2 regions of the Anoxybacillus sp. P3H1B genome follow, and region 2 is predicted to be linked to the other one. Evidence: predicted binding sites of a transcription regulator. Region 2 holds the regulator's gene; the other holds the start of a gene.
The links. Region 2 encodes CtsR, which represses protease genes until heat stress. Its sites were predicted from a motif close to ATGGTCAATAAAGGTCAAACA; they were not measured.

Region 1 (9,650 bases), on a different contig from region 2:
GAACAAGTGATTTATGGATTGATTTTAGTATGTGTAATCATTTTTATCCCGCATGGTTTATCAGCATTATTGTACCGCCGTTCTAAAGGTTCTTACTAAAGGGGGGAGGCAGAGATGTTGTTAGAAGTGCGAAATGTGACAAAAAAATTTGGAGGGGTAGTGGCTAATAAAGATGTTAGCTTTTCTATCGAGCAAGGACAAATTGTAGGGCTCATTGGTCCAAATGGCGCAGGGAAAAGTACGATGTTTAATATGGTTTCTGCGGTATTCCCTCCAACAATAGGAGAAATTGTTTTTGAAGGGAAAAATATCGAGAAGCTTCCTAATTACGAGGTAAGCCGTTTAGGGATTGCCCGTACATTTCAAAATATTAAAATTTTCAAAAACATGACAGTTATTGAGAATGTGATGGTTGGGCTCCACATTCATACAAGAAGCAGCATGCTTTCTGCCGCTTTCTTTTCTCCGAGAACGAGAAAAGAAGAACAAATTTTATACGAAACAGCTATGGAATATTTGAAATTTGTAGGGCTCGAAGGACTATATGATCAAATGTCGAGCAGCCTTCCACTAGGGGCTCTTCGACTTTTAGAGCTTGCTAGGGCATTGGCAACAAAACCAAAGCTGTTATTGCTTGATGAAATTGCGGCAGGATTAAATCATAAAGAGACAAAGGAGATGGCAAGATTAATCCAACAAATCAAAGAGAAGGGTATAACCGTTTTTATCGTTGAGCACGACATGGATCTAGTGATGAGGATATGCGATAAAATTATCGTTCTTGATCAAGGAAGCAAAATTGCTGAAGGGACACCAAAGGAAATTCAAAATAATGAGGATGTTATCAGTGCCTACTTGGGAGCTGATATAGAGGAAAAAGCAGGGGAGGGAGCGTGATGGAACAACAGTCGGTTATTGATATTCAAAAGGTATCAGTGAATTATGGCCCCATTAGAGCATTAGACGAAGTATCTTTGACAGTGAATGAGGGAGAGATTGTGGCTTTAATCGGTGCTAACGGAGCGGGCAAGACAACATTGCTACAAACGATTTCAGGGTTGCTGACACCAGCTGGCGGAAAAATTTATTTTTACGGTGAAGACATCACCTCACTAACTGCCGAAAAGATTGTCAGAAAGCATTTGATTCATGTTCCTGAGCACCGGAAAATTTTTACTACTCTGTCTGTATTGGATAATTTGCATTTAGGTGCCTTTCATCATTATCGAAAATCAGGACGAAAAGAAATGGAGGAAAACTTAGAAAAAGTTTTTGCGTTGTTCCCTATTTTAAAAGAGAGACAATTACAATTAGCTGGTACGTTATCAGGGGGACAACAACAAATGTTAGCGATTGCTAGAGGCTTTATGTCTAAGCCGCGACTGCTTCTGTTAGATGAGCCAACTTTAGGATTAGCGCCAATTGTCGCAGCAGAGGTTCTTCGACTGATTAGAGAACTGAAAAAAGAGTTCGGAACCACTGTATTGCTGATTGAACAAAACGTTGTTGCATCATTAAAAATAGCCGATCGCGGATACGTTATTTCGCATGGCAAAATTGTAAAATCAGGAATATCACAAGAATTGTTAAACGATAAGGAAGTTAAAGAAGCTTATTTAGGCCAAGCGATCTCATAAAAAATTGATAGGGGGAGAGGGAATGATGAAAAAAAGGTTTTTGCTCATATTCGTTTTGTCTGTGTTTCTTTTTATTGCTGCATGTAGCAGCAAAGAGGAGAATAGCGGTCAAGGAAATAAAAAAGCTTCTGAATATGTGATAGGGGCCATTTATTCTAAAACAGGACCCAATAGCCCTCTTGGCGAGCCGGAATGGAATGCAACACAATTAATCGTTGATAAAATCAATGCTGAAGGTGGAATTAACGGGGTGCCTATCCGCTTAATTTTAGCAGATGATGAATCAAATCAGGAAAAAGCGACTCAAGAGATGAATCGTCTTGTTCATGATGAACAGGCGCTAGTGGTTTTAGGATCGTCTGGAAGTGGCGAAAGCTTGGCGATGAAAGGAATTGCTATGCAGAATCAAGTTCCCATGATTTCAGCAGGAGCAAGTGTTCATATTATTGACCCTGTACAGGAATCTAAATGGGTCTTTAAAACACCGCATTCCGATGTTCATGCTGTTCAAAGAATTTATGAGTACCTTAACAAACAAGGCATTAACCGAATTGGTACGCTAACAGATTCAAATTCATTTGGAACTAGCGGATTAGAGCAATTGGAAAAATTGGCTTCAAAATACGATATTGAAATTACAGAAAAAGAAAGCTATAACACTCAAGATCCAGATATGAGTGCACAGCTGACGCGTATTAAAAGTTCAGGAGCGCAGGCGGTTGTAGTTTGGGGAACAAACCCAGGTCCTGCGGTGATTGCTAGTAATATGAAGAAGTTGAATATGGCAATACCGATGATCGGAAGCCATGGTATAGCAAATCAAAATTTCATTAATTTAGCGAAGGATGCAGCGGAAGGCGTTGTTATTCCCACAGGAAAGCTATTGTTTCCTGAGCAAATTCCTAAAGATGATGCTCAGTACGAAGTGATCACATCTTTCCACAAAGCATATGTTGAAAAATATGGGAATGAACCAACCAACTTTGGAGCATATGGGCATGATAATATAATGCTTGTCATTGAGGCATTGCGTTCCGGTGCCACTGATCGCGAGTCTATTCGTGATTTCTTAGAAAACAAAGTGAAGAATTGGGTTGGGGCAACAGGCATGTTCACTTTTTCTCCAGATGATCACAATGGCTTAACTTCCGATAGTATGGTTATGGCTGTTGTCAAAGATGGAAAATGGACGCTGCTTGAGAATTAAGAAAGCGAATAATTTTATTATTGTGATGTAAAACATGGAGTTAGATGATATATAGTAAGGACCAATAAGTGCTATGCTTGAATCCGTGTTTAATGGGGATGAAAGAGGAGACAAGGAGCGTATGCGTAACTATATTTCTGATATTCAGGAATTTAATTGAAATTATAAATGAAATGTGAAGATTTGCTGAATGGTCTTTGAAAAGTTGCTAAATGAGAGAAAGCTGTGGATCTGCCTTTAGCTATGGATTCACGTGATAAAAGCTCGAACGACACCGCTTTCAGACTAATAAATGGGTCTGGAAGCGGTTCGTTGTTAGGATACAAAAACGACACGAGCTTCATATTGAAGATATAAAGGTTAAAAGGGTAAGTTTCATCTATTATAATTAGCGGGGTGAATAAAAAATGATGGAAGAACTTATAAAGAAGATGAAGGAAGACCCTTTCGCTCGATATTTAGGTGTTTCTATTGATGAAGTTAGACAAGGATATGCGCAAGTTTCAATGGAAATTAAAGACCATTTGTTGAATTTTAATGGAAGCACAAATGGTGGTGCGATTTTTTCTTTAGCGGATATAGCTTTTGCCTGCGCCAGCAATTCCCATAATCAAATCGCTGTTGGAATTACGATGACCATGCATTACATCAAAGCGAGCGTCGTGGGCGAAAAGCTGATAGCCGTTGCACAGGAAGAAACGGACCCACATCGTCTCGGATTATACCGGATTGTTGTTTTGAATGATAATGAGGAGATTATTGCTCTCGCCGAAGGGATGGTTTATAGGAAGAAAGGAACAGTTGTTTCTGTTCCTACACAATAAAATGAAAGAGAAATCCTGGATTCCACAGAGAAATAAAAAATAGAGACTAGTCTCAAAAAGGATGTTTGAATGCCCTTTTGAGACAGCCTCTTCTTTAATTTATTGATCGGGCGACGATGCGCTCGTTTTCAACTGTAATTTGAATTTTTTTCACTTCATCCTGATCAAGAAGTAAGTCAGCCACTTGATCTTCGATATGCTCTTGAATGGCCCGGCGTAACGGACGAGCTCCGAATGAAGGATGGTAGCCGATTTCAGCAAGCTTTTCCTTCGCTTCCTGCGATACTTCAAGCTGAATGCCCTCATCTTTTAAGGTTGTTTGCAGCTCAGCAAGCATTAACTCAACAATTTGTAGCATGTGCTCTTTTTGCAGCGCTTTAAATTCAATAATGGCATCCAAGCGATTTAAAAACTCCGGTTTGAAGTACGCGCTTAGAGAGTCGAGAATGCTTGTTTGGCCAACGCGATTTTCTTTTTCAAAGCCGACTGTAATTTTTTTATCGGTAACACCGGCGTTGCTTGTCATAATAATAACGGTATCCTTGAAGCTAACTGTGCGGCCTTGGCTATCTGTTAAACGCCCGTCCTCTAAGATTTGCAAAAAGATGTGTTGCACATCAGGATGGGCTTTTTCAATTTCATCAAGCAAGATCATGCTATAAGGATTGCGGCGCACCTTTTCTGTTAGCTGTCCCGCTTCTTCGTGTCCAACGTAGCCAGGAGGTGAACCGATTAATTTCGATACAGAATGCTTTTCCATATATTCGCTCATATCTAAACGAATCATGGCGTCTTTTGAACCAAATAGCTCCTCTGCCAGCGTCTTTGTCAGCTCTGTTTTACCGACTCCTGTTGGGCCGACGAAGAGGAAGGAGCCAATTGGCCGGTTTTTCGCTTTTAGTCCAGCCCGGCTGCGGCGGATCGCTTTAGCCACTTTTTTCACCGCTTCTTCTTGTCCAATGATCTTTTTCGCTAAGTTTTCTTCCAACTGCTTCATTTTTGTTTTTTCATCAGCTTGGAGCTTGCCGACAGGGATGCCCGTTTTTTCTTCGATTAATTGCTGAATATCAGCAACATCAACAATCGGTGTTTCATCAGCTTGCTGGTTTTGCAGCTGTTTTTCTAATCGGAGCTCTTCAGCCCGCAATTGAGCGGCGCGTTCATAATTTTCTTCCGCCGCTGCTTTTTCTTTTTCCTTCGCTAAAAAGGCCAATCGTTGTTGAATATTTTTTTCATCTGTTGCAGCAATGCGTAAATTGGCTTTTGAGCCAGCCTCATCTAATAAATCAATGGCTTTATCCGGCAAAAAGCGGTCTTGAATGTAGCGGTGCGATAAAGCTGCACACGCTTGAATCGCTTCATCCGTATATTTTACGCGATGGAATTGTTCATATTTTTCTTGGATTCCTTTTAAAATATGGATGGCTTCGTCCACTGTTGGCTCATGAACAATAACAGGCTGGAAGCGACGTTCAAGAGCAGCATCTTTTTCAATTTGTCGATATTCTTTTAATGTCGTTGCTCCAACAACTTGAAGTTCGCCGCGGGCAAGAGCCGGCTTCAGAATATTGCCTGCATCCATGGAGCCTTCAGCAGAGCCGGCTCCGACTAGCAAATGAATCTCATCGATAAAAAGAATAATATTTTTTCGCCGTTGCAATTCGGCAATGAGCTGCTTCATTCGCTCCTCAAATTGCCCGCGAATGCCAGTATTGGCTACGAGAGAAGCGACATCAAGCAAATATACTTCTTTGTTTAACAGTTTTTCTGGAACGCGTCCTTCCGCAATTTTTAAGGCTAATCCTTCGACGATCGCTGTTTTTCCGACACCCGGCTCTCCAATCAGCACAGGATTGTTTTTATTGCGCCGGTTCAAAATTTCAATGACTCGTTCAATTTCTTGGTCGCGGCCAATGACTGGATCGATCAATCCGGCCTTTGCTAACTGGGTTAAATTGCGACCAAATTGATCTAAAAAGCCGCCGCCTCTGTGCGATGGCGTCATTGGTATTGGATTTGCCGAAGAAGAGAATGCTGAATCGGCCGCCAGATTTCCTGAAAAGAACGAATCTAGCGGAATGGACGGAAATGTTCCGAATTCAAAATTCATTGGAATGGTCAATTCTTGTTTTTGTTTTGTATAGCACTCATGACAAAGCTGCAACTGCTTTTTTTCATGATTAATTTGCATCTGAACGAATACGGTTGCTTTGTGTTGCTGACATAATTGGCAAAGCATGAGGCATAACCTCCTTTTTTGACTTTGACTATATTTGACTTTAACTTTATTATAATTTGACCTTTTTTGACTTTCAAGAGGTTTTTATAAATTTTTTGTGCGATTGGTGAAATGTTTTTGAAAAAAATGTGAACAATGATTTGTAGCTAGAAAGAGGTGTGATATAGTGGACAATGAGAGAAGAAAGAGGGGGAACGTGAAGATGAAAGTTTATATTCGCTTGATGCTTGCCATGATGGTGGTGTTATTGATTTCGGCATGTGGCCAAACGAAAGATCAATCGGCTGATGAACCTGCCATTTTAGATGTAAAAATAGATGTGAAGTCGCCAATTGAGCTTCAGAAAAAAACAGAAATCGCTTGTATTGTTACATATGGAAAGGAAAAAGTGAACGACGCGGATGAGGTGAAGTTCGAAATTTGGAAGCAGGGAAACGACCAGCATGAAATGATTTCAGCCAAGAGCAAAGGAAATGGAAAATACGCTATTGAAAAAACATTTACCGAGGTAGGGACATATTCCGTTGTAGCCCATGTTACAGCTCGCAATATGCATAATATGCCCAAAACAGATGTGATTGTAGGTGACAATGCTGGTTCCGCATCGGAGCATGAAGAAAGCGGTTCTGACCATTCGCACCATGACGATGCTGCTGGTGTGGCTGTAACGTTGCATCCACAGATGTTTACAGTCAACAAGGAGGAACCAATTGTAGCCGATATTGCGTATAATGGCCAGCCACTTACGGCGGCAAAAGTTCGTTTTGAAATCTGGAAGGACCAGATGAAGCATGAGTTTATCGATGCGAATGAACAAGGCAGTGGAAAGTACCAGGCGAAAACGGTATTTAAAGAAAAGGGAACGTTTTCAGTTAAAGTGCATGTCGAAACGAACGAATTGCATGAACATCAAGTAAAGCAAGTGATGGTTCAATAGAAAGGAAGCCCCAAAGGCTTCCTTTTTTCTATTTTCTTTTCGTCTTTCTTTGTCCTTTTTTTCATATATATAACCAAGCATATTAGCGAACTGATCAAACCAAATCCACGGCTCATTCCACACTGTTCTGCCATTGCTTATAAGCAGCCTGCAATCGAAATGGAGATAGCGTTTAGGGCGATGGCTAACGGCTGGATTGCTGGGCTCGAAGCTTTGATTGAGGAGAGGGGAGAAAAGCTCGGTGCTCAGCCTCGTGAGCTTGTATTTTCAATAAATAATGGATTGCCACGATAAGCTTAGGGAAAAGAGAGACAGGGGGAAGAAAATGATTAAAAGATGGCTGGCAGCTTGGCAGATTGCTGCTGTATACGTAGGAACTGTCGTTGGAGCGGGATTTGCGACAGGAAAAGAGATTATTGCTTTTTTTACACAATACGGAAAAATTGGAACGATGGGAGTTTTGGTTAGCGGTTGGCTGTTTGCATGGCTAGGAATGCGGATGATGATGATGGCGAGAGCGCTGCGGGCTTCCTCGTACAAGCAATTGAATGATTATTTGTTTGGCAAAACGGCCAGCACATTCGTTACGTTCATTATGACGATCATGATTGTTGGCGTGACTTCTGTGATGCTATCAGGAGCAGGAGCGTTATTTGAGGAGCAGCTCGGATTGCCGAAGCCTCTAGGGATGCTGGCGACGATCGTTCTTGTGTTTGCCGTGATGCTTTATGATGCAAAAGGCTTATTTGCCGTGAATGTGTTCGTTGTTCCGATGATGATCCTATTTAGCTTTGTGCTTTTAGGGAAATTACTGCTTGGGGGAGAATGGTGCGGTCCTTCTAGCTCCTCTCCTTCCTCTTGGAGTGCTTTTTTCTCGCCTCTTTCCTATGCGGCCTTTAATTTAGCGATGGCGCAGCCGGTTCTTGTTCCGCTCGCCTCTGAAGCAGAGGACGATCGAGTGGTCAAGTGGGGAGCGTTGCTTGGCGGGATATTGCTAACGAGCATTTTATTGAGCAGCCACTTTGTTTTGCTGTCTTTTCCGCATGTATTGCGTTATGAAATTCCTATGGCTGAAATTGTTCGCACGTTTTTTACGTATTTTTATTGGTTGTATTTATTCATTATTTATGGCGAGATTTTTACGTCCATCATTGGTGGAGTATTTGGGCTGCAGCGACAGTTTCAGGCATTCTCCTCGACGTTGTTTTTGGCGATTTTGTTTTTGATTTTGTATACGATCAGTTCATTTCGCTACGGATCTTTGCTCTCATTCTTATATCCTTTGTTTGGATATATCAGTCTTTTGTTTCTTGTTTTGCTTTTGTTTCGCAAAATTCCTCAGACGCCAAAATAGGATGCGGCAAAAATCTGCTTTTCAAAAAAATGAAAGGCTTGGCGGTGCAGCCAAGCCTTTTGGTTTTAAAAAAGATAGGGCATTTGTGCGATTCGCTCAGCTCAGATAATGGGCGTTTTTAGCCGTGAAGCGTTCGACAAACGGTTAGTATAAACTAGGAATGCTGGAAGCGGGTGACGATTTGTTGCAGCTGTTGAACAGAGGTGGATAAAACAGCGGCATCCTTGGCCAGTTCATGAATGGCAATGGTTTGCTGTTCCAATCCTGAAGTTGTTTCATGAACCATATTGGTAAAATCTTTAGCAATGCTATGCACTTCTTCGATCGTTTGTTTTAATTCATCACCATGGTTCGTAATCTGCTCCACATGATTTCGGCTACGCAGCAGCAGGTCATTCATTTGTGAAAAAACTTGCAAAAATGATTTCATCGCTTCATTTGTTTTTAAAAAGGAATGCATAGTGGTGGCAGCGGTTTGCCCGTTTTGCTGAACCGCTTCCACTGCACGATCCAGCAAATGCCTCATCTCTTGCAACGAAGATAAAATTTGTGCGGAAAAGGTGTTAGTGTTTTCCGCCAGCTTTCTGACTTCTTGAGCGACAATGGCAAATCCTTTTCCAGCTTCTCCAGCTCTTGATGCTTCAATCGAAGCATTTAGCGCAAGCAAATTTGTTTGCTTGGCAATCGCTGTAATGGCCGAAACAATTCCCACGGCTTGATTGGCTTCTTGAGAAGCGGAGTAGATGAGCGAAGCCGTCTCTTGCATATCATGCTGCATCCCATCCATTTGCTCTTTTGTCAATTCAAGCAAGCGGCTTCCTTGGCGCATCGATTCCGTTACTTCTCTCGCATGGTTAACAACGCTTTCAAACTCTTTTTGCATATCCCATACTTCTTCAAGCATTTTAGTGACAAATTGATTGGCATGTTCTACTGATGCGGTTTGCTGCTTCGCCCCTTCGCGGAATGTTTCCATCGCAGCGGCAATTTCGTCAAACGACTCTGAAAGGCGTCTCGTTTCATTTGTTTGCTGCTCGCCTACTTTGCTTACGGTTTGGGTAGCTTTGGCTAATTCTGCTAAAATCGTGCGCATACCTAGAATCATTTTGTTAAGCTCATACCCAATTTGATGAAATATCGTTCGTTTTTGAACTGTCTGTACTTGCGCGTCAAGATTTCCTGACGAAACGGTGCGAGTGACATAGTACCAGTGGCGGCATTCTTTGATGATCGCTCGATAAAGGAAGGTATGGAGAATAAGGCTGATTACGATCGTTAAGCTACAAATGAATAGTGGCGATAAAGAGAGCAGTTGAGCGATAAAAAAGCTGATGGTGGCCGGAATGGCCGATAGACATGCTAATTGAATTTGCAAAGTAGACTGATAAGATAATCTGCCCATTCGCAAATTTAATCGCTTGCCTGTGCTGTCTATGTATAGAGGGCAACTTG
Region 2 (9,650 bases):
TGGTGTTGCTAAATAAAAATATACTATTGACCATGCAACGGATGGCGATAACCTCCATAACTCATGCTGATCCTTGTCCTTTCATTTTGAGCTGATGGCCTATTCGTTCAATGTTGGTATGCAAGCCCCATAACTGTTTTCCAAATGTCACCTTCAACAACCCTGGAGTCATATTCGTTCTTTTGATTTCGAGGTGACCCAAAAACACTCCTATGTTCTCGGCGGGCGATAGTTTGAACCTTCTTGCTGTCATAGGCGGCATCTCCTAAAGCAAACCGAATGTTCCAGTCTTTGAGAGCTCAAAAAACCTCTGGCGTGACTGCCGCGTCATGTCGATTGGGGGGTGTAAGCATATGGGAGACCACGATTTCGCCTGCGGTGATACCTGTATAAAGTTGATAGCCCTTAAACAAGTGATAAGAGTGGGCATCATCCTTCCCATCATTTGAGAATCATAGGGGCTGCTTCGGAGTGCCATATTGTCAATCCACACAGCTGAAGGCTGCTTGACACTTAAATGCATAAGCAGTTGAGCATGAGATTCCGGAAACTCTTGCTCTTGAAACCATTGTTTTGTACGAGAAAGCGTCGAAACATGCAGAACGCTGTTAGTCTACAAAGGCGGCGACAATAATCAAACCACTGAAGGACTCACATCAACTCTCGCAACGAATCGAGCGCAAAATACGTTTTTAAAAATAAGCACCTGAGTAATGCCTTTTTAAAATCGGCGGCCTCTCTGTTGTATACGGCGTGCCAAACAAAGAAAGCCGATGGATCTATTGGAAGAATGCATCAAAAGAGATTTCATCTCCTACATGCATGTTCTTTAATCAAATTAGAACGCATAATGTCCACTCTTTGGAGCTTATTGGTCGCTGTATAGGATTTTCAAGGGAGTGAGTGGGTTTTTATATGTCTTTATTCATTTATGATGCGCTTTGCGACATATTCACAATAAAATTGTACATTTCGTTTTTTCGATACGATTGGTTTTCACTGATTAAAATTTGAACCTCTATTCACCCCATATCATATCCTCGAGCATATTAAACGTTAAATCATGTGAATGACCACGTCAAACTCCTCGGTTCCTGTGCTTCTCTCTCATTCAAAAACAGCTTAATTGACATATTCTACGGATTGAATATGCTTTGCTGCACATGCGAAAACTCTAAAAAAGTGCTGGTGTCTGTTTCCATCGTTGAATGGTTTACTGCTTCAAAGATGGATCTTTGAGCATGTGTCATGTTGAGATATGTCCTTGCTTCATAATTATAACTTTTTTCTTGATATAAAGGATTTTTAGCATATGTTATCGAATTAATTCATACTGCTTTTGTTTTAAATTCGGAAAATCGGCAATCATATGATTATCTGCTCTTGTTTGTTGCATTTTTTTTATATCTGCTATATAGTAAAATTAAGGTCAAATATAGTCAAAGTCAACTACCTAAGCAAGGAGGGGTAGGGTGAGAAACATTTCTGATATTATCGAACAATATTTAAAGCAAGTTTTAAATATGAGTGAACAAGAAATTGTTGAGATTAAACGAAGTGAAATCGCCGATAAATTTCAGTGCGTTCCTTCACAGATTAATTATGTCATTAATACACGCTTTACTTTGGAACGAGGCTATATTGTAGAAAGCAAGCGCGGCGGTGGAGGCTATATTCGAATTATAAAAGTGAAAACAAAAAATGAATCGCAATTAATTGATCAGCTATTATCTTTAATTCGTCATCATGTCAGTCAATCGAGTGCAGAGGATATTATTCGCCGACTTGTTGAAGAAAAAGTCATTTCTGAACGAGAGGCAAATATTATGTTGAGCGTAATGGATCGATCTGTTTTATATATTGACTTGCCTCAAAGAGATGAGTTGAGAGCTAGAATGTTAAAAGCCATGTTAATGTCTTTGAAGTATAAATAGAAAGAGGTGAGATCTTTGATATGTCAAGAATGTAAGCAGAGACCGGCCACGATGCATTTTACGAAAATTATCAATGGTGAAAAGACAGAATTTCATCTTTGCGAACATTGTGCTCAAGAGCACGGGGACGTTTTTATGTTTCATGGAAATGCAGGATTCTCTCTGCAAAATTTATTGGCAGGTCTATTAAATTTTGAAGCTCCTACAAAGGGAGCCAAGCAAAATGCATTTCAAAGCATTGAAATTTTGCAATGTGAACGCTGCAACATGACATATAATCAATTCGCCAAAATTGGCCGTTTTGGCTGCTCTCATTGCTATCATACATTCGCTAAACAACTGCAGCCGATATTGAAACGACTTCATAGTGGCAATACTACTCATGCAGGGAAAATTCCAAGACGAATCGGTGGCAGTATTTATATTCGTAAACAAATCGCTCATTTAAAACAAAAACTGCAAGAGCTTATTGCCAGAGAAGAGTTTGAAAAAGCAGCTGAAGTTCGCGATCAAATTCGTTTGCTTGAATCACGTGTAAGTAAACATGGGGAGGAGGGCTGATTGTGTCGCTTGAGAAGTTTTTGAATACAGCAGTAAGCTCTTGGATGAACCAAGAAGGTCCGGACTCAGACATTGTATTGAGCAGTCGGATTCGGCTTGCAAGGAATATTGTAGATTACCAGTTTCCCACTGTTTTTGGCAACGAAGAAGCCCAGCATATCGTACAGCAATTTGAACAGACATTTGCACGCCAATCACATCCTGTAGTTGGTAGATTTGAGCTTTTAAAAATGAATGAGCTCCAAACGATCGAAAAAAGGGTATTGGTTGAAAAACATTTAATTAGTCCACATTTAGCGGAAGATTGCCCATTCGGAGCATGCTTGCTGTCGGAAAATGAAGAGGTAAGCATTATGATTAACGAGGAGGACCATATTCGTATTCAATGTTTATTTCCAGGACTGCAACTGACAGAAGCTTTAGAGATGGCCAATGCGCTGGATGATTGGATTGAAATGCATGTCAATTACGCATTTGATGAAAAGAAAGGTTATTTAACAAGCTGTCCTACAAATGTAGGAACAGGATTAAGAGCATCGGTAATGATGCATTTACCGGCTCTGACTCTAACACAGCAAATGAACCAAATCATTCCAGCCATTAGCCAACTAGGATTAGTGGTAAGAGGAACGTATGGAGAAGGAAGTGAGGCCTTAGGGAATATATTCCAAATATCAAATCAAATTACGCTTGGCAAATCAGAAGAAGATATTGTGGAGGATTTAAAAAGTGTTGTTCAACAATTAATTGCTCAGGAAAGAATGGCAAGAGAGGCATTAGTCAAAACTTTAAACATACAATTAGAAGACAGAGTCTTTCGCTCCTATGGCATCTTGACCAATTGCCGTGTTATCGAATCGAAGGAAGCGGCCCAATGTTTATCGGATGTACGTTTGGGAATTGATTTAGGGTATATTAAAAACATTTCTCGGAGCATTCTAAATGAGCTGATGATTTTAATGCAGCCGGGATTCTTGCAGCAATATGCTGGCGGAGCATTAAGACCTAATGAACGGGATGTTCTTCGAGCTACTTTGATTCGAGAACGTTTAAAAATGGAAGAACGAAAAGCAATGGAGGGTGATGAAAATGATGTTCGGTAGATTCACAGAACGGGCGCAAAAAGTGTTGGCTTTAGCTCAAGAAGAAGCGGTACGTCTTGGTCACAATAACATTGGCACGGAGCATATTTTGCTTGGATTGATTCGCGAGGGGGAAGGGATTGCCGCTAAAGCTTTAATTGCTTTGGGGTTAGGACCAGAAAAGATTCAGAAGGAAGTAGAGGCATTGATTGGTCGAGGACATGAGGTGTCGCAAACGATTCATTATACGCCACGTGCCAAAAAAGTGATTGAGCTTTCTATGGATGAAGCCAGAAAGCTTGGACATTCGTATGTAGGTACAGAGCATATTTTGCTTGGCTTAATTCGTGAAGGAGAGGGAGTCGCCGCTCGTGTTCTCAATAATTTAGGAGTAAGCTTGAATAAAGCACGTCAACAAGTGTTACAACTATTGGGAAGCAATGAGTCTGTTTCCGGACACCAAGGCAGTGCTTCCCATGTGAGTACACCGACGTTAGACAGTCTTGCTCGCGATTTAACAGCCATTGCTCGCGAAGGCAGCTTAGATCCTGTCATTGGAAGAAGTAAAGAGATTCAACGTGTAATTGAAGTATTAAGCCGACGCACGAAAAACAACCCGGTATTAATCGGTGAACCCGGTGTAGGTAAAACAGCGATTGCAGAAGGATTGGCGCAGCAAATTGTCAATAATGAAGTTCCTGAAACGTTACGAGACAAGCGAGTCATGACGTTAGACATGGGGACAGTTGTTGCCGGAACCAAATATCGCGGTGAATTTGAAGACCGCTTGAAAAAAGTTATGGATGAAATTCGTCAAGCAGGAAATATTATTTTATTTATTGATGAGCTGCATACGCTCATCGGCGCAGGGGGAGCGGAAGGAGCTATTGATGCTTCAAACATTTTAAAACCTTCATTAGCTCGTGGTGAATTGCAGTGTATCGGTGCTACAACGTTAGATGAATACCGGAAATATATAGAGAAGGATGCTGCGCTAGAACGTCGTTTCCAGCCAATTTATGTTGATGAACCGACTGTTGAAGAGTCCATTCAAATTTTAAAAGGGTTACGTGACCGATATGAAGCGCATCATCGTGTCTCGATTTCTGATGAAGCAATTATTCAAGCAGTGAAGCTATCAGATCGATATATTACAGATCGCTTTCTCCCAGATAAAGCCATTGATTTAATTGATGAGGCATGCTCAAAAGTGCGTCTTCGTTCTTTTACCGCTCCTCCTAATTTAAAAGAGTTGGAACAAAAGTTAGAAGAGGTTCGTAAAGAAAAAGACGCTGCTGTTCAGAGTCAGGAATTTGAAAAAGCTGCTTCATTGCGCGATACGGAACAACGTTTGCGTGAGGAATTAGAAGAAACAAAACGCGCTTGGAAAGAAAAGCAAGGTCAGGAAAATTCGGAAGTAACAGTAGAGGATATTGCTTTGGTTGTATCTAGCTGGACAGGAATACCTGTATCGAAATTGGCGCAAACAGAAACAGAACGGTTGTTAAAGCTTGAAGAAATTTTGCATTCGCGAGTGATTGGACAGGAAGAAGCAGTGAAAGCAGTGGCGAAGGCGGTCCGACGCGCCCGTGCAGGATTAAAGGATCCAAAGCGTCCAATCGGTTCATTTATCTTCCTTGGACCAACTGGGGTAGGAAAAACAGAGTTAGCACGAGCACTGGCAGAAGCGATGTTTGGAGATGAGGATGCGTTGATTCGCATCGATATGTCCGAGTATATGGAGAAGCATTCTACTTCTCGACTTGTTGGTTCTCCTCCTGGATATGTCGGATATGAAGAAGGAGGACAATTGACAGAAAAAGTTCGCCGTAAACCATACTCGGTCGTTTTATTGGATGAGATGGAAAAAGCACATCCAGATGTATTTAATATTCTTCTGCAGGTATTAGAAGACGGACGTTTAACAGATTCAAAAGGAAGAACGGTTGATTTCCGCAATACGATTGTGATTATGACATCCAATGTGGGAGCTGATGCCCTGAAACGAAATAAGTATGTAGGCTTTAATGTTCAAGATGAAAGCCAGAAATATAAAGACATGAAGGGTAAAGTCATGGATGAATTGAAAAAAGCGTTCCGTCCAGAGTTTTTGAATCGTATTGACGAAATTATTGTATTCCACTCATTAGAAAAACAACATTTAGCAAAAATTGTTCATCTTATGGCCGATCAGCTTGTAAAACGTTTAACAGAGCAAGATATTGAATTAGAATTGACGGAAGAAACGATTGCAAAAATTGCTGAAGAAGGACATGACCCAGAATATGGTGCTCGTCCATTGCGCCGAGCTTTACAAAAACACATTGAAGACCGCTTATCTGAAGAGCTGTTGAAAGGAACGATCACAAAAGGGCAAAAAGTCATTGTAGATGTCAAAGACGGAGAATTTGTAGTTTTATCAGAACAAACCGTTCAGTAAAAGGTGGCAGCAAGGTATGCGGCAGAAGTAGATTGGCGCATACCTTCTTTTTGCATTTGCGAATAGAGAGGAATTAGCTGTTATGAAAAAGAAAACGAAATTTGTATGTCAAGAATGCGGATATGAATCAGCCAAATGGATGGGAAAGTGTCCAGGTTGTCAGACGTGGAACTCTATGATTGAGGAAATTGAGAAAGGAAAACCAGCAGCAAGGGGAGTATTTGTTCATACTGCTCCTTCTTCTATATCCAAGCCAGTGTCGATTACAACCGTAGCAACAGCACAGGAGCCAAGAATGGTAACGGATCTTGCGGAGTTTAATCGCGTGTTAGGTGGCGGAATCGTTAAAGGTTCTCTCGTTCTTATCGGCGGTGATCCTGGTATCGGAAAATCAACCATTCTTTTGCAGGTGTCTGCACAATTGGCGTTGAATCAATATAAGGTGCTATATATTTCCGGGGAAGAATCAGTCAAGCAAACGAAGCTGCGTGCTGACCGTTTGGGCATTTCCGCTAATGAGCTGTATGTATTATCAGAAACAGACTTGGAATATATTCATCAAGCGATTGAAGAAATTCAACCTGACTTTGTAGTAATTGATTCCATTCAAACGATCTATCGAGCCGAGATTACATCAGCTCCCGGCAGCGTTTCTCAAGTCAGGGAGTGTACAGGGGAATTGATGCGAATCGCTAAAACAAAAGGAATTGCGATTTTTATTGTCGGCCATGTAACAAAGGAAGGCTCCATTGCTGGACCGAGAATTTTAGAGCATATGGTAGATACAGTTTTGTATTTTGAAGGTGAGCGCCATCATACGTACCGAATTTTACGAGCAGTGAAGAATCGATTTGGATCGACTAATGAGATTGGTATTTTTGAAATGAGAGAAACGGGGCTGCTAGAGGTTGAAAACCCTTCAGAGGTATTCTTGGAAGAACGATCAAGCGGAGTGGCAGGATCAACGGTAGTAGCGTCAATGGAGGGCACAAGACCCGTGCTCGTGGAAATTCAAGCGTTAATTTCCCCAACAAGCTTTGGCAATCCAAGAAGAATGGCGACGGGAATTGACCATAACCGCGTATCATTGCTGATGGCTGTACTAGAAAAAAGAGTTGGGTTGCTTCTGCAAAACCAAGACGCTTATTTAAAAGTAGCCGGGGGAGTCAAATTAGATGAACCAGCTATTGATTTAGCCATCGCTGTAAGCATTGCTTCCAGCTTTCGCGATCTGCCGACGAATCCATCAGATGTCATCATCGGAGAGGTGGGGCTGACAGGAGAAGTACGTCGAGTCTCTCGTATCGAGCAGCGAGTTCAAGAAGCAGTAAAGCTTGGATTTCATCGTATTATTATTCCAAAAAATAATTTGGGAGGATGGCTGGCGCCAAAAGGAGTGGAAATTATCGGGGTGTCTCATGTCGCTGAAGCGTTGGAATACACGTTAGGAGACAGAAAATCTGTATGAATAAACGTTACAAACATGTATCAAATTTTTAAAAAAGATTAAAAACTGTGTTATCATTGGTTTCAAACATTGGAAACTGTTTATAATGTAGTTGAGGAGGTGAAAGTATGATGTTAAAGAGAGTAGTCCAATTATTTTTCTTAGTCGTCGGAGGGACCTTAGGAATTATTTTTCTTCCGAATATATTTCGACTGCTGAATATCCATCATCTTTCATTTTTTAACAATCCATATATGCTGGCGATTTTGGGAGCACTTATTTTCTTTATCATGACTTTTTGGCTAGTTGATTATGTAGTGGGTTTAATTCACTGGATTGAAGAATCTCTGGTAAAAGCACCTGTCACAGATATTTTGTTTGGAAGCTTAGGGTTAATTTTTGGATTGTTTGTTGCATTTTTAGTGGTGATGCCGCTTAAAGCATTTCAATTTCAAGTCGTTAATACCGTGCTGCCAGTTTTTTTAACGATTTTGCTTGGCTATTTAGGGTTTCAGGTAGGATTTAAGAAACGCCATGAGTTGATGAATTTATTTTCCATTTCTAGTCGCATGTCTAAGAAAAAAGGAACAGAAGAAGAAAGCGACAAGCAAAAAAACAGTACTTTAAAAATTCTTGATACAAGCGTGATTATTGACGGACGAATTGCTGATATTTGCCAAACAGGATTTTTAGAGGGAACGATTGTTATTCCTCGTTTTGTTCTAGAAGAATTACAGCATATTGCTGATTCCTCAGATGTACTGAAGCGAAATCGCGGCCGCCGCGGGCTTGATATTTTGAATCGCATTCAAAAAGAATTGGAAATGAAAGTAGAGATTTATGAAGGCGATTTTGATGACATTCAGGAAGTGGACAGCAAGCTAGTGAAATTAGCGAAATTAACATCAGGAGTGGTCGTGACGAACGATTTCAATTTAAATAAAGTCTGTGAACTGCAAAATGTGAGAGTCCTGAATATAAACGACTTGGCCAATGCAGTTAAACCGGTTGTTTTACCGGGAGAAGAATTGAATGTACAAGTCATTAAGGATGGAAAAGAGCATAACCAGGGCGTTGCCTATTTAGATGACGGAACGATGATTGTTGTCGAAGATGGCAGAGATTATATAGGCAAACGGGTTGACGTCTTAGTCACTAGTGTGTTACAAACTTCAGCAGGGAGAATGATTTTTGCGAAGCTCAAGCTTCTCCAAAAGGCATTATAAGTGTAGACTAGGAGAATAAGTCATATGTTATATCAAGTAGTCATTCCGGCAGCAGGACAGGGAAAGCGAATGAAGGCTGGCATGAACAAACTGCTTATTGAATTGCAGCATCAGCCTGTCATTATACACACGTTAAAGGTGTTTGAACAAGATGACGATTGTCGCGGAATTATTATGGTAGTAAACGAAACGGAAAGACCGCTGTTTGTTGAGCTACTGAAAAAGTTCGGGATCAAAAAAGTGATCTCGATCGTCAGTGGTGGCATCGAACGGCAACATAGCGTCTACAATGGGTTGCAGGCAGTTAAAGAAGGTGAGATTGTCCTCATTCATGATGGTGCCCGCCCGTTTATTAGGCTAGAAAAAATACACGAATTAGTGAAGGAAGCGCAAGAGCATGGTGCGGCAATTCCCGCTGTACCTATGAAAGACACCGTTAAAAAAGTTAGGAATGGAATGGCTGAGGAAACGGTGGAGCGCTCTAGCTTGTGGGCTGTACAGACTCCACAAGCTTTTCGTGTTTCCCTTGTTTTAGAAGCGCATAAACGGGCACAGGAAGAAGGGTATATCGGAACAGATGATGCCAGTCTTGTTGAACGGATGGGAAAAAAAGTGAAAATTGTGGAGGGAGATTATCGAAATATTAAATTAACAACGCCAGATGACTTACTATTTGCGGAAGCGATTTTATCATTAAAGGAAGCAAGGTGAATATATGTTTCGGATAGGGCAAGGATTTGACGTTCATCAATTAGTAACAGGCCGCCCTTTAATAATTGGCGGTGTTTGCATTCCTTATGAAAAAGGATTGCTTGGTCACTCAGATGCAGATGTGTTGTTGCATGCTGTGGCAGACGCGTGCTTAGGAGCCATTGGTGCTGGCGATATTGGGACGCATTTTCCAGATACGGATCAACAATATAAAGATGCCGACTCCGCGCGATTGCTACAGCAAGTTTG

Region 1: AT864_RS04515 (ATP-dependent Clp protease ATP-binding subunit) is a predicted target of CtsR. The motif match lies at 5,961-5,981, and genes of this name have one in related genera.

What each region holds. Positions count from the first base shown of each region.
Region 1 covers NZ_LPUG01000011.1:73,819-83,468, forward strand. Annotated here, with positions in the region: gene AT864_RS04490 (branched-chain amino acid ABC transporter permease) at 1-99, shown strand, start outside; gene AT864_RS04495 (ABC transporter ATP-binding protein) at 115-897, shown strand; gene AT864_RS04500 (ABC transporter ATP-binding protein) at 897-1,637, shown strand; gene AT864_RS04505 (ABC transporter substrate-binding protein) at 1,660-2,844, shown strand; gene AT864_RS04510 (PaaI family thioesterase) at 3,252-3,668, shown strand; gene AT864_RS04515 (ATP-dependent Clp protease ATP-binding subunit) at 3,763-5,907, opposite strand; gene AT864_RS04520 (FixH family protein) at 6,110-6,844, shown strand; gene AT864_RS04525 (hypothetical protein) at 7,170-8,198, shown strand; gene AT864_RS04530 (methyl-accepting chemotaxis protein) at 8,353-9,650, opposite strand, start outside.
Region 2 covers NZ_LPUG01000025.1:215-9,864, forward strand. Annotated here, with positions in the region: gene AT864_RS14640 (CtsR family transcriptional regulator) at 1,473-1,934, shown strand; gene AT864_RS14645 (UvrB/UvrC motif-containing protein) at 1,950-2,495, shown strand; gene AT864_RS14650 (protein arginine kinase) at 2,498-3,598, shown strand; gene clpC (ATP-dependent protease ATP-binding subunit ClpC) at 3,585-6,017, shown strand; gene radA (DNA repair protein RadA) at 6,100-7,485, shown strand; gene AT864_RS14665 (PIN/TRAM domain-containing protein) at 7,596-8,690, shown strand; gene ispD (2-C-methyl-D-erythritol 4-phosphate cytidylyltransferase) at 8,715-9,401, shown strand; gene ispF (2-C-methyl-D-erythritol 2,4-cyclodiphosphate synthase) at 9,406-9,650, shown strand, end outside.